Luteibacter rhizovicinus DSM 16549: one gene and its partner. The protein of the gene in region 2 purifies or fractionates together with the protein of the main gene of each other region. This does not show direct contact. Links are inferred from orthologs where the notes say so. Each region holds a gene or a part of one and is shown on either strand. Other genes may lie near its edges.

What was found.
Region 1: the proteins of BJI69_RS03065 (region 2) and BJI69_RS00585 purify together in Escherichia coli (affinity purification with mass spectrometry, with the first as the bait; 2 studies listed by BioGRID). This does not show direct contact. The link is inferred for Luteibacter rhizovicinus DSM 16549 from one-to-one orthologs.

What each region holds. Positions count from the first base shown.
Region 1 is NZ_CP017480.1:109,227-117,260, forward strand. The notes cover bases 1,869-4,584. They hold BJI69_RS00585 (FKBP-type peptidyl-prolyl cis-trans isomerase), read right to left. Parts: upstream 3,610-4,584; coding sequence 3,127-3,609; downstream 1,869-3,126. Other genes in these bases: BJI69_RS00580 (phospholipase A), read left to right, coding at 1,898-2,965; BJI69_RS00590 (acetyl/propionyl/methylcrotonyl-CoA carboxylase subunit alpha), read left to right, coding at 3,799-4,584. In the rest of the region: BJI69_RS00570 (winged helix-turn-helix domain-containing protein), read right to left, coding at 1-1,158; BJI69_RS00575 (EF-hand domain-containing protein), read left to right, coding at 1,256-1,750; more of BJI69_RS00590, read left to right, coding at 4,585-5,793; BJI69_RS00595 (hydroxymethylglutaryl-CoA lyase), read left to right, coding at 5,805-6,704; BJI69_RS22790 (GNAT family N-acetyltransferase), read left to right, coding at 7,432-7,734; BJI69_RS00610 (GNAT family N-acetyltransferase), read left to right, coding at 7,731-8,034. UniProt on the Escherichia coli protein: Folding helper with both chaperone and peptidyl-prolyl cis-trans isomerase (PPIase) activities. Chaperone activity prevents aggregation of unfolded or partially folded proteins and promotes their correct folding.
Region 2 is NZ_CP017480.1:637,945-646,157, forward strand. What follows is about bases 2,918-5,812. They hold BJI69_RS03065 (DsbC family protein), read right to left. Parts: upstream 4,793-5,812; coding sequence 4,043-4,792; downstream 2,918-4,042. Other genes in these bases: purL (phosphoribosylformylglycinamidine synthase), read right to left, coding at 2,918-3,892; xerD (site-specific tyrosine recombinase XerD), read right to left, coding at 4,883-5,812. Also shown: BJI69_RS03055 (glycosyltransferase family 2 protein), read right to left, coding at 1-12; more of purL, read right to left, coding at 29-2,917; BJI69_RS03075 (RDD family protein), read left to right, coding at 5,984-6,472; BJI69_RS03080 (hypothetical protein), read right to left, coding at 6,465-8,213. UniProt on the Escherichia coli protein: Acts as a disulfide isomerase, interacting with incorrectly folded proteins to correct non-native disulfide bonds.

The DNA of each region.
Region 1 (8,034 bases), 530 kb from region 2 along the record:
GATCCCGGCGACCAGGCCGGGCGAGGTGGATACCCCGGCCTCCAGCCAGACACCGATCACCTCGAACAGGCCCTCCTGCCGATGCGCCTTCGCGTCCAGGCGGCCGACCAGTCGCCCGCGATGCAGGATGGGTAGCACGTAATACCCGTAAGTGCGCTTCGCGGCCGGCGTGTAGCACTCCAGCGTGTATTCGAAGTCGAAAAGATCCATCGCCCGCGCACGGTCCCATACCACCGGATCGAACGGCGACAGCAGGGTCGTGCGCGTCGCGCGCAACCGATGGCCTGCTGCCTCGTCCAGCAGCGATGCGTTGTCGCGATGCACATAGGCCGTGTCATCCCAGCCGTCGACCCTGACCTCGAGCAGCAGGCCCTCAGCGAGCAGCGGTGCCAGTTCCGCGTCGGTTACCCGCGGGCGTAGCCGGAAGTAGTCGGCGATCCAGCGTGCCCGCGCAATGCCCAGGGCATGAACGCTCTGCAGGATGAAGTGGCGACGCACGTCCGCCTCCTCCATGGTTCCCGGTGCAGGCGGCTCGACCCAGCGTGCCGTTACCCGCTCGGTGAGGTCGTAGACCCGCTGGAATCGCTCGCGGCGCGCCACCATCAGGGCACCGAGGGCGAACCAGGCTTCCAGCCAGCGTTTCTCCGGCTTCCAGCCCCACCACCCCTTGACCGCGGGAGCGTCGCGCTCGAAGTCCGCCGCGCGCAAGGGGCCCTCGCGACGGATCCGTTCGAGCAGGAGATCCATATCGGCGCCGGCGTCGGCCCGTGTCCGCTCGGCCATCTTCTGTGCCCAGTGGCCGCCGCGGCCCGAACGGTAGTCACGGTGAAACCGGTATTCGGACGATGGCACGAAGGACGCTTCGTGCGCCCAGCACTCGGCAATCTCACCCTTGGCCAGCGATTCGTCCAGCCATTCGATGCGATACGCGCCAAGGCGTGAAAACAGCACCAAATAGGGACTTCGCGCGACAACGTTGATCGTATCGATCTGGAGTATGCCCATCGCTGCGACGGTCGAGGCGATGTCGGCCGGCCTGGCTTTTCGTGGTCGCCGACGCAGGAGTCCCTGGGCGGCGAGGTGAAGCAGCTGCGCCGATCGTCGCGATAGACGGAGCACGTCGTGCGTGGAGGAGCCGTCGGATACGCGTGATGGCACGGTATAGGCCTGTTCGCAGTTGGGCCGCCATTAAATCGTCCCTTGCTAGCGTCGGCAACGATGTCGTCCCAACACCGCTGACGAAAGGAGGCTTTCGATGAATAAGCAAGTTCGCGCCGTTGCACTCGGCGCATCGCTGCTGCTGGCAGGCGTGGCGTTTGCCCAGGACGTTCCGCCGCCTGCGAGGGTCCCGCCGCCGCCACCGGGTGAGGCCACGCCACCGCCACCGCCGGCCGACATGCCGCCCAGCAGCATGCCGCCGCCGGCCTCGGACGCGCCACCTCCGCCTCCGCCACCGCTGCCGCCGGCACCCCCGCCGCCGAATCCCGACGCAGGGTCCACCGGCACGACGATGCCAACGGCGCAGGGCCCGGTCACCGTCAACAGCGCTCCGGCCCCGGCCAAGCCATCCGGTCCGGCGCCCGACTTCGCGACGCTCTCGGGCGGCAAGGGGTTCATCACGGCCACCCAGGCATCGGCGTTCCCGCTGCTGGCGAACGACTTCCAGTACGCGGACGCCAACCGCGACGGGAAGATCAGCAAGGCCGAATACCAGCGCTGGGTCCAGCACTCCGGCGCCAGCGGCCAATGATCGGGTAAGGCGTAGCGACGCAGGGCCCAGCCGTGGCCCTGCGTCGTTTATTGCGATTAACGGCAACAATGCACGTTATTCACACATTCGTGGCGGCTACACTCCCGGCTCGCCGTGCCGTATTGGGCATGCAGGGAGTGACACCACATGAAGCGATTCCATGCCGCAGGCGCCCTTGGCGCCTATGCGTGCCTCCACGCGGGGCTCGCGCTCGCGCAGAACCCGAGCCCCATCGACATCCGCGCCTGCTCGGCCATCGAGACCGATGCCCAGCGGCTGCTGTGCTACGACAAGGCGACCGGGCGCGACAGGCTTCCGCAGGCGGCGAAAAAGAAGGACGAGAAAGGCGAGTCGGTGAGCGTCGACCTCGCCACGCGCAATTCCGACGATGTGGCCCGCCCCGTGTCCTTGCTCGACAGTCGCTGGGAACTCTCACCCGAGAGCAAGCTGGGCACGTTCAACCTGCGTGGCTACAAGCCGACCTATGCGCTGCCATTCTTCGGTACGACCAAGCAAAACAAGACCCCGTCCAGCCCCGCGCCGGACCACACGGTCACGGAGCCGCAAGCACTGCAGAACGTCGAAGCGAAGTTCCAGATCAGCCTGAAAACCAAGGTCTGGGAAAATGTCTTCGGCGACAACGGCGACCTGTGGGTGGGCTATACCCAGTCGTCGCGCTGGCAGGTCTACAACAAGGAAAATTCGCGCCCGTTCCGCGAGACCAACTACGAGCCGGAAGCCCTGCTGGTGTTCAACACCAACTACAACATCTTCGGCTGGAACGGTCGTCTCGCCGACATCGGCGTGAATCATCAGTCCAACGGACGCGCCGATCCCCTCTCACGCAGCTGGAACCGCGTGGTTGCCGATTTCGGTTTCGAGAGGGAGAACTGGGTCGTGAACCTGCGGCCGTGGTGGCGCATCCCGGAGGGCGGCAAGGAAGATGACAACCCCAACATCCAGGACTACATGGGTCGCGGCGAAGTCCAGGTCGTTCATGAGATGGGCGCCAACGAGTTCGCGTTGACCGCCCGGCATTCGTTCCGCACCGGCGATCGCTCACATGGCTCGCTGCGCGGCACCTGGAGCTTCCCGGTCGTACACAACCTGCGCGGCTATCTCGAGGTGTTCAACGGTTACGGCGAGAGCCTGATCGACTACAACCATCGCGCAACGTACCTGGGCGTCGGCGTTTCACTGCTGGACTGGTACTAATAGGTACATGTAGGAGCCGATTCATCGGCGAAAAGCCAACGGAGCGGTTTAGCCCCGAGGCCCAATCGCCGATAAATCGGCTCCCACATGAACGGCAAGGGTGCGGCTAGCACCCTTTCGCCGATGAATCGGCTCCTACCAACAGCAGGAGCCGTTCCGGCTTAGTGGTGGTGACCACCTTCACCGTGGATGTGGCCGTGGGCGAGCTCTTCTTCGCTCGCATCGCGCACACCGGTGATTTCGACGGCGAAGTGCAGCGTCTGGCCGGCCAGCGGGTGGTTGCCGTCGACGGTGACGTTGTCGCCTTCGATCTTGGACACGGTGACGTTGATGCTGCCCTGGTCGTTGCGACCCTGGAACTGCATGCCCGGCTGGAGATCTTCCACGCCCTGGAAAGCCGCCCGCGGAACCGTCTGGACCAGCTCGTCGTGGCGCACGCCATAGCCTTCCTCGGGCGAGACGTCGACCTTGAACTGGTCGCCGACCGACCGGCCTTCCAGCGCCTTTTCCAGGCCCGGCACGATATGGCCTTCGCCGTGGATATAAGCGAGCGGCTCGCGACCGTCCGAGCTGTCGATGACGTTGCCCTGGTCGTCGGTCAGCGTGTAATGGAAGGAAACGGCATGGCGGTTGGCGATCTGCATGAAAATTCTCGCTATGAAGAGTAGTAAAAGGACGTGTGAGCGACCTTGGGGGCCCTCAAGGCTAGGCGACCCGCCGCCTGACTGCAAATCCCGGAGGCCTCGCGATGCTGCGGCGCAACCCGCCGCAAGCGCGTAATCTGCTAGTTTTCCCGCCCTTCCCTTCCCCTACGACGCCCCACCGGGAGCCGCATGTTCGACTGCATTCTGATCGCCAACCGTGGTGAGATCGCCTGCCGCGTGATCCGGACCTGCCGCCGCCTGGGCATCCGCACCGTCGCCGTGTACTCCACGGCCGACGCGGACGCCCAGCACGTGCGGCTCGCCGACGAGGCCTGGCCCATCGGCGGCCCGCGCCCGGCCGAGTCCTACCTGCGCGGCGACGCGATCATCGAGGTCGCCCTGAAAACCGGCGCCCAGGCGATCCATCCCGGATACGGCTTCCTGTCGGAGAACACCGATTTCGCGCGCGCCTGCGCCGCGGCCGGCATCGCCTTCATCGGACCGCGCCCGGAAAGCATCGACGCCATGGGCTCCAAGGCTGCCGCCAAGGCCCTGATGTCGACCCACGCGGTACCCTTGGTACCCGGCTATCACGGCGACGATCAGGATCCGGCGCGACTGGCCATCGAGGCGGCCAACACCGGCTTCCCGCTGATGATCAAGGCCGCCTCGGGCGGCGGTGGCAAGGGCATGCGCATCTGCCACGATGCGGCCGGCTTCAGCGATGCCCTGGCCTCGGCCCAGCGCGAGGCAGCCAATGCCTTTGGCGACACCCGCGTCATCCTCGAACGCTATGTGGAGCATCCGCGACACATCGAGTTCCAGGTGTTCGGCGACACGCATGGCAATCTCATCCATCTCAACGAACGCGAGTGTTCGGCACAGCGGCGTTACCAGAAGGTGCTCGAGGAAACGCCTTCGCCCTTCCTTGACGCCGCACGCCGCGAACGCATGGGAGCCGCCGCCGTGGCCGCCGCCCGCGCTGTCGACTACGTCGGTGCCGGGACGGTCGAGTTCATCGTGGCCCAGGATGGCGAATTCTTCTTCATGGAGATGAATACGCGCCTGCAGGTCGAGCATCCGGTCACTGAGGAAACCCTCGGCCTCGACCTGGTGGATTGGCAACTGCGCGTGGCCGCTGGCGAACCGCTGCCGCTCGCCCAGCAGGACGTCCACGCCCAGGGGCACGCGATCGAGGTGCGCCTGTATGCCGAAGACCCGGAAGCGAACTTCCTCCCCGGCTCCGGTCGCCTCCTGGCACTGAACCTCCCCACGCCGTCGCGCCACGTCCGCCTCGACGGCGGCGTGATCGGTGGCGACACGGTGACGATCTTCTACGACCCGATGATTGCCAAGCTCATCGTCCACGATCGCAATCGCGAGCAGGCGCTGGAGCGACTGCGCGAAGCGCTGTCGGTGATCGACATCGTCGGGCCCAAGTCCAACGTCGGTTTCCTCGAACGGCTGGCCCGCCATCCTGTCGTGGTCGAAGGGCGTATCGACACGGGCTATCTCGACCGCCACCTCGAGGAATTCCTGACCGGCGACAGCGTCGCAGGCAGCACCGAATTGTTCGCCGCGGCGACCGCCGTGCTGCTCGCGGACGAACTCGCGCAGCAAGGCGCCGCGGCCGACCCGCATTCGCCCTGGGCGAGCGCCGATGCATGGCGCATCGGCCATGCAGGCAAACGTGTCGTTGCCCTGATGGAAGGCGACGTCCGCCACGAGATCGATGCGCACGGGCACGGCGGCGACTACACCTTGCGTAGCGGCGACGCCGGCTGCACGGTCGCTGGCGCGCGTCTCACCGCCGATGTGCTGTCGGCACGTTTCGACGGTCAGTCCCGGCGCCTGCCGCTGGGTATGCTCGGCATGCGTATCCGCGTGCATGACGAAGCCGGCCGTCGCTGGAACTTCGAACGCGCGCCTGCCTTTGCATGGGCCGGTGCGCAGGGGACGACCGCACGCCACCTGGCCGCGCCGATGCCGGGTCGCATCGTGCTGGTCCGCGCTGCCGTCGGCGATGTGGTCGAGGAAGGCCAGGAGCTCCTGGTGATGGAAGCGATGAAGATGGAACTCGCCTTGAAGGCGCCACGCGCCGGCACCATCGAGTCGATATCCGCCGTGCAAGGCGATTTCGTCGATGCCGACGCGATCCTTGTCCGCTTTGCCGACCCCGCCTGAACGGAATGTCCATGAATGCATCGAACCATGTACGCATCGTCGAAGTCGGCCCGCGTGACGGCCTGCAGAACGAAAAGGCGATGCTCGCGGCTGCGGTCAAGATCGAGCTGATCGACCGTCTGTCCGCCACCGGCCTCGCCATTATCGAGGCGACGAGCTTCGTCAGCCCGAAGTGGGTGCCGCAACTCGCCGATGCCGCCGAGGTCTTCCGCGGTATTCGTAAGGCGCCCGGTGTGGTTTACCCGGTACTGGTACCGAACCTGCAGGGATATGAACGCGCACGCGAGGTCGGGGCCACGGAAGTCGCCGTGTTCACCGCCGCCTCCGAGGCTTTCAATCGCACCAATATCAACGCGTCCATCGATGAATCCATCGAGCGCTTCGTGCCCGTGATGGAGCGCGCGCGTGCCGATGGTGTCGCCGTGCGCGGTTACGTATCCACCGTGCTCGGCTGCCCCTATCAGGGCGAGGTACCCGTCGCCGATGTGGTGCGCGTGGCGCGACGCCTGCACGAGCTCGGCTGCCACGAGATATCCCTCGGTGACACGATCGGCGTGGGTACCCCGGCGAAAGCACGCGACATGCTGCGCGCCGTAGCCAGCGAGGTGCCGATGAGCGCGCTCGCGGTGCACTTCCACGACACCTACGGACAGGCGCTGGCCAACATCCTGTCGTGCCTCGAAGAAGGCGTGCGCGTGGTCGACAGCGCCGTCTCCGGCACCGGCGGCTGCCCCTACGCGAAGGGCGCCACCGGCAATGTCGCCAGCGAGGACGTCGTGTACATGCTGCACGGCATGGGCATGAGCACGGGCGTCGACCTGGACCGCCTGATCGAGACCGGGGCGTGGCTCGCCGGTCAGCTAGGCAAGGAAACGGCCAGCCGCGTCACCCGGGCGCGCACCGCGGCATAAGACGGCGGCCTGCGGGCCGCCATTCCGCAACGAAGCCGTTCCGTGGCAGCATCGGCCCATGCGCACCGATTACCTGATCCGCCCTATCGAGCCCCGCGACGACGCCGACATGGCCGCCGTGATCCGCCACGTCATGCCTGAATTCGGCGCCGACGGTCCCGGCTTCGCGATCCACGATCCCGAAGTCGACGCCTTGTCCGCCGCCTACGCACGTCCTCGTCATGCCTATTTCGTCGTCGAGAAAGATGGCCACGCGATCGGCGGTGCGGGTATCGCCCCGCTGCAAGGCGGCGACGACGACACCTGCGAACTACGCAAGATGTATTTCCTGCCCAAGGCACGGGGCATCGGTGCGGCGTCGCGACTGATGCGTCGATGCCTCGACGCCGCACGCCGCGCGGGCTTCCAGCGCATTTACCTGGAGACGCTCACGGGCATGGACGCCGCCCAGGTGCTTTACCTGCGCCATGGCTTCGCGCGTATCGACGCGCCGATGGGTGGTACCGGCCACTTCAGTTGCGATCGCTTTTTCCTGCGCCACCTCAACGACGGCGACCTGATCGTCGCCCCGGAACCGCCCAGCCTGGTGTTCGCGATCGACGACCCGAGCCGTCACGACGTGCTGCCGCTGATCGAACAGTTGCACGGCTATCTCTCCGACCTGTACCACCAGCCACCGCCGCCGCATGTGGGCGTGGAGAGCCTTCGCCAGCCGCACGTGACCTTCATGACCGCACGCGTCGATGGCACGCCGCTCGCCTGCGGCGCCGGCGTCGACCATGGCGACTATGTGGAGTTGAAATACATGTACGTCGTACCGGCCTGCCGTGGCATGGGGCTGGGCAAGGAGATGCTCGAGGCGCTCGAGGCGCAGGTGCGTGCCAACGGTGGTACACGGGTGAAGCTGGAAACCGGCACGGCGCAGACCGAATCGATCGAGCTCTATGAACGCTCCGGCTATCGCCGATGCCCGCCGTTCGGCGATCATCACGCGCATCCCGCCAGCATCTTCATGGAAAAGCCGCTTTGATCCGCATCGCCACCGAGGCCGACGCCGCCGCCTGCCACGCCATCTACGCGCCCATCATCGCATCCAGCGCGATCACCTTCGAAACCGACCTGCCGGGCGAGCATGTCATGCTCGAACGCATTCGCACGCGCCTGGCCACCCATCCGTGGCTGGTCTGGGACGACCACGGCGACGTGCTGGCCTATGCCTATGCAGGTCGGTTCCGTGAGCGCGCCGCGTACGACTGGATGGCCGAGACATCGATCTACGTGCATGAAAATGCGCGTCGTCGCGGTATTGCGCGTCGCCTCTACGGCGCCT
Region 2 (8,213 bases):
GTTAGTCGTCACCGAACCGTTACTCCGTTCAGCCTACCCACACACGCGCATTGCGGAACATGCGCATCCACGGCGAATCCTCGCCCCAGTTCTCCGGGTGCCAACTCAGCTGCGCCGTCCGGAACACGCGCTCCGGGTGCGGCATCATGATGGTGACGCGGCCGTCGGCGGCGGTGAACGCCGCCAGGCCGCCCGGCGACCCGTTCGGATTGAGCGGGTAGCTCTCCGTCGGCTTGCCGCGATTGTCGACGAACCGTGCCGAGCCGTGGCTCTTCGACGGGCTGCACACGTTCGGGAAGTACACCCTGCCCTCGCCGTGCGCCACGGCGACGGGGATGCGCGAACCGGTCATGCCGCGGAAGAACACGCTGGACGAATCCAGGATCTCGAGCGTGGCCAGTCGCGCTTCGTACTGCTCCGACTGGTTACGCAGGAACTGCGGCCAGTGCTTCGCGTCCGGGATGATGTCCTTCAGCTGCGACATCATCTGGCAGCCGTTGCAGACGCCGAGGGCGAACTTGGTGCCGTCCTCGAAGAAGCGTGCGAACTGCTCGCGCAGCGCGTCGTTGTAAAGGATCGAGGTGGCCCAGCCGCGACCCGCGCCGAGCACGTCACCGTAGGAGAAGCCGCCGCAGGCGGCGAAGCCGCGGAAGTCCTTCAGGTGGTGACGGCCACTGGCGAGATCGGACATGTGCACGTCCACCGCGTCGAACCCGGCGCGACTGAACGCCGCCGCCATCTCGACCTGGCCGTTGACGCCCTGCTCGCGCAGGATCGCCACGCGCGGACGCACGCCGGTGTTGATGTACGGTGCCGCGATGTCTTCCGCCGGATCGAAGGTGAGCTTCGGCGAGATGCCCGGATCGGCGTCGTCGAGGCGCCAGTGGCTTTCCTGCTCGGCGCTTTGCGGGTTATCGCGCAGGCCCTGCATGGCGTAGCTGGTTTCGTTCCAGGCCCGGAACAGCTCGGTGAAGTTCCACTTGAACGCCGTCTCGCCGTTGAGGTGGAGCTTGATGCCGAGCTTTTCCTTCGGACGACCCACGTGATGCGTCATGCCGGCAAGGTTGTATTTCACCAGCAACTGCTCGAAGGCCTCACGGTTGGCCGCGGCGATCTGCACGACCGCGCCGAGCTCTTCGTTGAACAGGGCACGCAAGGTGGCATCGGCCCAGCCGTCCAGGCGCAGCTCGAGACCGCAGCGGCCGGCAAAAGCCATTTCCAGCAGGGCGACGATCGCACCGCCGTCGGAGCGATCGTGATAGGCCAACAGCAGGCCCAGCTCGTTCGCTTCCTGGATGAGTTCGAACATCGCACGGAGACGCTTCGGATCGTCCAGGTCCGGCGGCACGCCGCCAGCGCGGTTGAACACCTGGGTGAGCGCCGAACCGCCGAGGCGATCGCGACCGGCACCGAGGTCGATCAACCACAGTTCGCTATCGCCGCGGTCGAGTTTGATCTGCGGTGTCAGCGTACGGCGGACATCATCGACGCGGGCGAAACCGGTAATCACCAGGGACACCGGCGAAACGGTCTTCTGTGCCTTGCCGGTGTCGTCCGTCCACACGGTCTGCATGGACAGCGAGTCCTTGCCGACCGGAATCGAGATATCCAGCGTCGGGCAAAGCTCCATGCCGACGGCCTTGACCGCGTCGAACAGCGCGGCGTCTTCGCCAGCGTGGTTCACGGCAGCCATCCAGTTGGCGGACAGGCGGATTTCGTCGAGCTTCAGCGAAGCGGCCGCCATGTTGGTGATGGCTTCACCCACCGCCATGCGTGCCGCATCGGCGCTGTTGAGCAGGGCGATCGGTGCCCGTTCGGCCATCGCCATGGCTTCGCCGGTGTAGCCGTCGAAGTCGGTCATGGTCACGGCGACGTCGGCTACCGGCACCTGCCACGGCCCGACCATCGGGTCGCGCGCGTTAAGGCCACCGACCGTGCGGTCACCGATGGTGATGAGGAAGTTCTTGCTACCGACGGCCGGCAGGCGCAGGACGCGCATCAGCGCCTCGTCCATGCCGATACCGGTCAGGTCGGCCACGAGGTCGACGCGCGGCTTCACGCGTACGGCATCGCGGTGCATGCGCGGCGGCTTGCCGAACAGTACGTCCATGCCCAGGTCGATCACCGTGATGTCGCGGCGCGGATCCTTGACGATCAGGCGCGGCTCGGCGGTGGCGTCGCCAACCACGGCATACGGGCAGCGTTCGCGTGCGCAGAAGGACTCGAACAGCGGGAGGTCTTCCGCACCGATCGCCAGCACGTAGCGTTCCTGCGACTCGTTGCTCCACACCTGCATCGGCGACAGCGTGGGGTCATCGCACGGCAGCGCGGAGAGATCGATGATGCCGCCCACGCCGGCGTCGTTGAGGATCTCGGGAATGGCGTTGGAGACACCACCGGCGCCGACGTCGTGGATGCTGACGATGGGGTTCTCGTCGCCACGCGCCCAACAGCTGTCGATCACCTGCTGGCAACGACGCTCCATCTCGGCGTTGTCGCGCTGCACCGAGGCGAAATCGAGTTCCGCACTGGAGGTGCCCGACGAGACCGACGAAGCGGCACCGCCGCCCAGGCCGATCAGCATGGCCGGACCACCGAGCACGATGACCTTGTCGCCTGGACGGACCTTGCGCTTCTGGACGTGGTCGGGACGGATCGCGGCGAGACCGCCGGCGATCATGATCGGCTTGTCGTAACCGCGGCGGACGCCCTTGTCGCCGGTTTCCTGCTCGAACGTGCGGAAGTAACCGCCCAACGCGGGACGGCCGAATTCGTTATTGAACGCGGCGGCACCGAGCGGGCCATCGCGCATGATTTCAAACGCCGACGCCATGCGCGGCGGCAGCGGGCGATCTTTTTCCCAGGGCCGCGGCAGGCCCGGGATGCGCAGGTGCGACACCGAAAAGCCGGTAAGGCCGGCCTTCGGCTTGCCGCCACGACCCGTTGCGCCTTCGTCGCGGATTTCGCCGCCGGCACCGGTCGCGGCACCTGGCCACGGTGCGATCGCCGTCGGGTGGTTGTGCGTCTCGACCTTGATCGCGAACGGGGCGGATTCCGCCACCGTGCGGAACACCCCATCGCTGGGGTCGACGAACAGGCGATTGCCCTCGTAACCCTCGATCACCGCGGCGTTGTCGTGATACGCGGACAGCGTGTGCGCAGGCGACTTCTGGTGGGTGTTCTTGATCATGCCGAACAGGGAGTTTTCCTGCGTCTGGCCGTCGAGCGTCCAGGTGGCGTTGAACACCTTGTGCCGGCAGTGCTCCGAGTTGGCCTGGGCGAACATCATCAGTTCGGCGTCGGTCGGCGCACGGCCCATCTCGGCGTAGCGATCGGTGAGATAGTCGATTTCGTCGTCGGCCAGCGCGAGACCCAGCTGCTGGTTGGCTGCGGAAAGCGCGGCGCGCGGATCGGCGCCGAGTTCCACATGCCCCAGCGGGCCCGGCTCGCCGGCGAGGAACAGACCCGAGGCATCGGCCAGCGAAGCCAGCGGTGACTGCACCATGGGATCGCAGAACGCCCCCATGAGGGCAGCGTAGCTGGGGTCGCTGGAGTCCGGCATGCCGGTCACCCGCCACGCGGTACCGCGCTCGACCCGGCGCACGTCGAAACCCGCGCCATGGAGAATGTCGGTGGCCTTGCTGGACCAGGGCGAGATCGTTCCCAGGCGTGGCACGACCCAGAAGGTGGCCTCGTCCGGGTTGCCCGGCTTCGCTTCCAGCACCGACAGCAGGCGCGCGCGCGCCTCGCCTTCCGGTGCGACGGCGACGTCGACGAAATAGGTGAACCAGGCGGCCTGAACACGCGTGCCGTGATGCAGGGCATCGAGGTGCGCGTTCAGTCGTTCGAGGCGAAACGGTGAGAGGGCGCTCTGCCCGTCGAGTGCGATCATGCGGGGGAAAAGGCGCTGCAGGAAAACCCCCATTCTACATGATGTTGCGCGGCAGCATCGGGGTGACGCATCGCCGCTGAAGCGGCTCCCACAGGACCGAGGCAGGCTACGCCCTTTGTGGGAGCCGCTTCAGCGGCGATGCTCTTGCCTTCAGCCGTTCCGGGCCGTCCCAGCCGGGGCGTTCAGGGCCTTCACCATCTGCTCGGGCGTGAGGTAGCCCCCGATCACGTCACCGCTTTCATTGACGATGGTGGGGGTGCCGTTCACGCCAAGACGCTCGCCCAGCTCGAATTCGTCCTTGACCGGGTTGGCGCAGCTGGCGGTTTTCACCGCGGCGCCCGTCATGGCCGAGTCGAAGGCGCTCTTGCGATCCGCGGCGCACCAGACCGAGACGGCCTTGGTGTACGACGGGGTGTCGTTGCCCGCCGTGGTCTTGACGCCCTCGCGGGGCCAGAACACGTACTCGACAGCGATACCCTGCTTGTTGAGTTCCTTGATCTGCGAGTGCAGCTGGCGGCAGAACCCGCAGTCCACGTCGGTGAAGACGGTGATCGTGTGTTTCGGATTGGCCGGCGAATAGATCAGCCGCTGGGACTCGGGCACCTTCGCCAGCTCGGCCTTGCGCATGCCGGACCAGGCAGCGGCGCTGAGGTCGGTCTTCTTCTGCAGGTCGACCAGGTTGCCGTTGAGCATGTAGTGGCCATCGGCGCTCACGTAGACCATGCGGCCCGACGCGACCACCTGGTAATAACCGGGAATCGGCGCGGGCGCGATGCTCTGCACCTCGATGCCGGGGCCGATTCCTTCGACGGCGGCGCGCACGGCGGCCTGGTCGTCGGCGGCGCTGGCCGTCATGGCGAACGCGCCAGCCAGGATGGCCGGGAGAATCTTCTTGAACATAGCGGACTCCAATCTGCTACCGGGGGAAAAGCGGGGCAGGTGTTGGAACACGCGCCGCGCCATCGGTTCCCCCGATTGTGCCATGGGCACTCAACCGCGAGGGTGATGCTGGGCGTGAAGCCGCTTCAGCCCTTCCTTGGCCACGAGGGTGTAGATCTGCGTGGTACTGAGCGAGCTGTGCCCCAGCAGCATCTGCAGGGCACGCAGATCCGCCCCGTGATTGAGCAGGTGCGTGGCGAACGAATGCCGGAGCACGTGCGGTGATACGCGGCTGGCCGGGATGCCCACCTGCATGGCGTAGCGCTTGACCAGGGTCCAGAACATCTGCCGCGTCATACCGTCACCCCGCCGGGAAAGGAAGAGCGCTGCCGGCTGGCCGTGTCCCTTGGCCAGCTGCGGCCGGGCCTCGCGCAGGTACGTTTCCACGTGACTGAGGGCCTCCTCGCCGACCGGTACGAGCCGATCCTTGCCGCCCTTGCCGGTGACCCGCAGCACGCCTTGTCGCGTATTCAGGCCGGCGAGCGGCAGCTCGACGAGTTCCGATACCCGCAGACCCGACGAGTACATCAATTCGAGCATCGCGCGATCGCGCTGGCCCAGCGGGCCGGCCAGATCGGGCGCGACGATCAAGGCCTCGATCTCGCGCTCGGCCAGCGCCTTGGGCAAGCTGCGTGGCATGCGCGGCCGCTGCATGAGCAGGGTCGGATCCTCGCGCGCGCCGTCGTCCCGAGCCAGTTGTGCGAAAAAGCGGCGGAACGCCGACTGGCGTCGCGCCATGCTGCGCACCGCGACGGGCTGGCTGCCGTGATAGGCGGAAAGGTCTTCGCGACCCGCCGTCACCAACGAGCTCCCCCGTGTGCCGAGCCAGCGCGCCAGACCCTGAAGGTCCTGGCGGTAAGCCTCGAGCGTGCGATCGGCCAGGCCGTCCTCGGCCCAGATACGCTCGACGAAGCGCTCGATCAGGCGCGCGTCATCGGCGGCAAGTTCGGGGGCGGAAGCTTTTTCAGGTGGGGCACGCATGCGTCGATGGTCGCACGCGAGGTGATTGCCTCAAAGCCGCTGAATGCTCGACTGGTAGCCAGCGACGACATAGCCGACCTGATGCTCACCGGAATCGCGTAGCGAAAGGCAAGGACCGCCTGTTTGCTGCGCCCCGTCTACAATGCGGCGTCGCCACCGCCCCGGAATCGCATGACCCCGACCTCGTCCGCGCCTGCCTGGCGACGCTTCGCCGCCATCGTCTACGACGCACTCGCGGTGGTCGCCATCGTCATGGTCGTCGGGTTGCTCGCGCAGATGGCGACCGGTGGTCGGCTGTTCGACGAACACGGCCACATGCTCACGTGGTGGTACCAGCCGCTGCAGGGCGTCGTGGTCGGTGCCTATTTCCTGCTGTCCTGGGTGCGTGGCGGGCAGACGCTTGGCATGCGGCCGTGGCGCATCCGCGTCACCGATGCGGAAGGCGCGCCCGTGACCTGGATGCGAGCCCTGGTCCGCCTCGCGATCGCGGCGCTGCCCCTTGCCCTGGTACTCGTCTATCCGCTCACCTCACTGAAGGCCGCGCTCTGGGCGCCGGTGATCGGCTGGCTCGTTTTGTTGCTGCCTGCGTGGTTCGATCGGCGTCGCCGGGCCATCCACGACATGATCGCCGGCACCGAAATCCAGCGTCTGCCTACTTGAACTGATCGCTGGCTGGCACCCACGAACCGCTCGCTGCCTTCGGCGCGGGCACGTTGATCTTGATCGAGGCTTCGCAGCCCGGCGGCAGCGGACCGCCCGCAATGCGCGCGGCGGTGCAGTAAGCGGTGTTGTCCAGCGCGACCGGCGCCGCCGCCACCGTCGCGGCATTCGCCGGCGGCAGGTTCTCGGCCAACGGTTTGGCGGGGGCCATGGTCTGATTCTTCACGGTGGCGTCGGTGTTTGCCGGCGCGGGTGGACCATCACCACCGCTGCAGCCCAGGCTGAAGATCGAGATGGCGTTCATCGCGGCGCTCGCGTTCTTCGCGCCGGCCGTGCCGGGCCCCGCCGTGCAGTTGAGGCGAATGCCACGCGGTAATGGCACGGCGAAATGCGCTGTGCTGGCTTCGACGCCATGGCGGAGTGCCGTGTCCACGCTCGACTCGCCCTTCGGCGTCCACGCGCCGTCGAAGCGCGTCGGCTTGTAGTCCACGTGGAAATGCGGGCCGTTCTGCACGGTCACGTTGCCGCGCGGCTTCAGTTCCGTGTACGCGCCAACCTGGCCGGTCTTGTCGCCCTGCCCGCCAGCGACACCGTCGCTGCGATTCGACGTGCCATTCGCGCCGGTCAGCCGGTCGCCTTCATCGACACCCTTGGCAGCGCCCGGTTTGCCGGATTCCTGCGCGGCGCCTGGCGTGTTCGAGCCGGCGACGTTGGCGTCGCCCGGCGATGCCTTGCCAGCAGGCTGCCCCTGGACGGCATCGGCCGCCTGGTTCTGGCCCTGTTTGCCCTCGGTCGCGGCGGCCTGAGCGGCAGCGGCCTCACCCGTCGCCGTATCACCGGGCGCCTGACCCGGTGCCGAGGGCGCCGTGTCGGCACCGGCGACCGGACGCTGCATCTCCCCCGGCGACACCGCGGGCGCCTGCACGGACGGCCGATCGACAGTAGCGACCGGGGCCGACACGGACGGCTTCGCCACGGCATCGGGTAGCGGGACGGCCTCGAGCTCCGCCTCGGCCTCGACGGCAGGCGCCTGCACGGCCTGCACCGTTTGTGCCGAGACTTTCGGCGGCACGGGACGCGTATCGACGGTCAAATCCGGCGTCGGCGCCGCGGGCTCGGGCGCGACCTGCGGCAACGGCACGTCCTGCGGTGTCGGCGGTGCCGAGCTCTCCTCGACCTCCGGACGCGGCACGGTCGCCAGGGTCATCGCCTGGGTCGGCACCGGCGTCGTGCGCTCTGCGGTAATCGTCGGCGGCGTCGGCGTGACGGTCATCTGCGATGCCGGCGTCGGCGGGATATCCAGCGACGCGGGCGGCGGCATGGTTTCCGAACCCTCTTCCTGGGGCCGGCGCACCGGTTCGGGCTGGAAGGTCGGCGGCACCACCTGCGGCTTCGGCGTGTCGACGGCAAGATCGGGTGGTGCCGGGGTCGGCAGCGGCACTTTCTCGAGATCGCGCTGCGGTGGCGGGGCCTTGGGCTGGACCATGGGACGCTCGGCCACGGCCGCCACGCTCGGTGGCGGCGCGACGGGTTTCGGCGCCGGCTTGACCTTGGGCGCCGGGACCGCGGGTGCCGCGACGGCCGGACGGGACGGCGTCTTCGTTGCCGCGACGGCGGCCGCATGCGACCCGCGGGCCGCGCGGCTGGCCTTGGTGTCCCACGTGGTCGTGTGCTTCACCTTGGCCACCGGCGCCGTCGACGGCGTACCGCGCACGGGCGGCACCGGCGGAGGCGGCTTGTC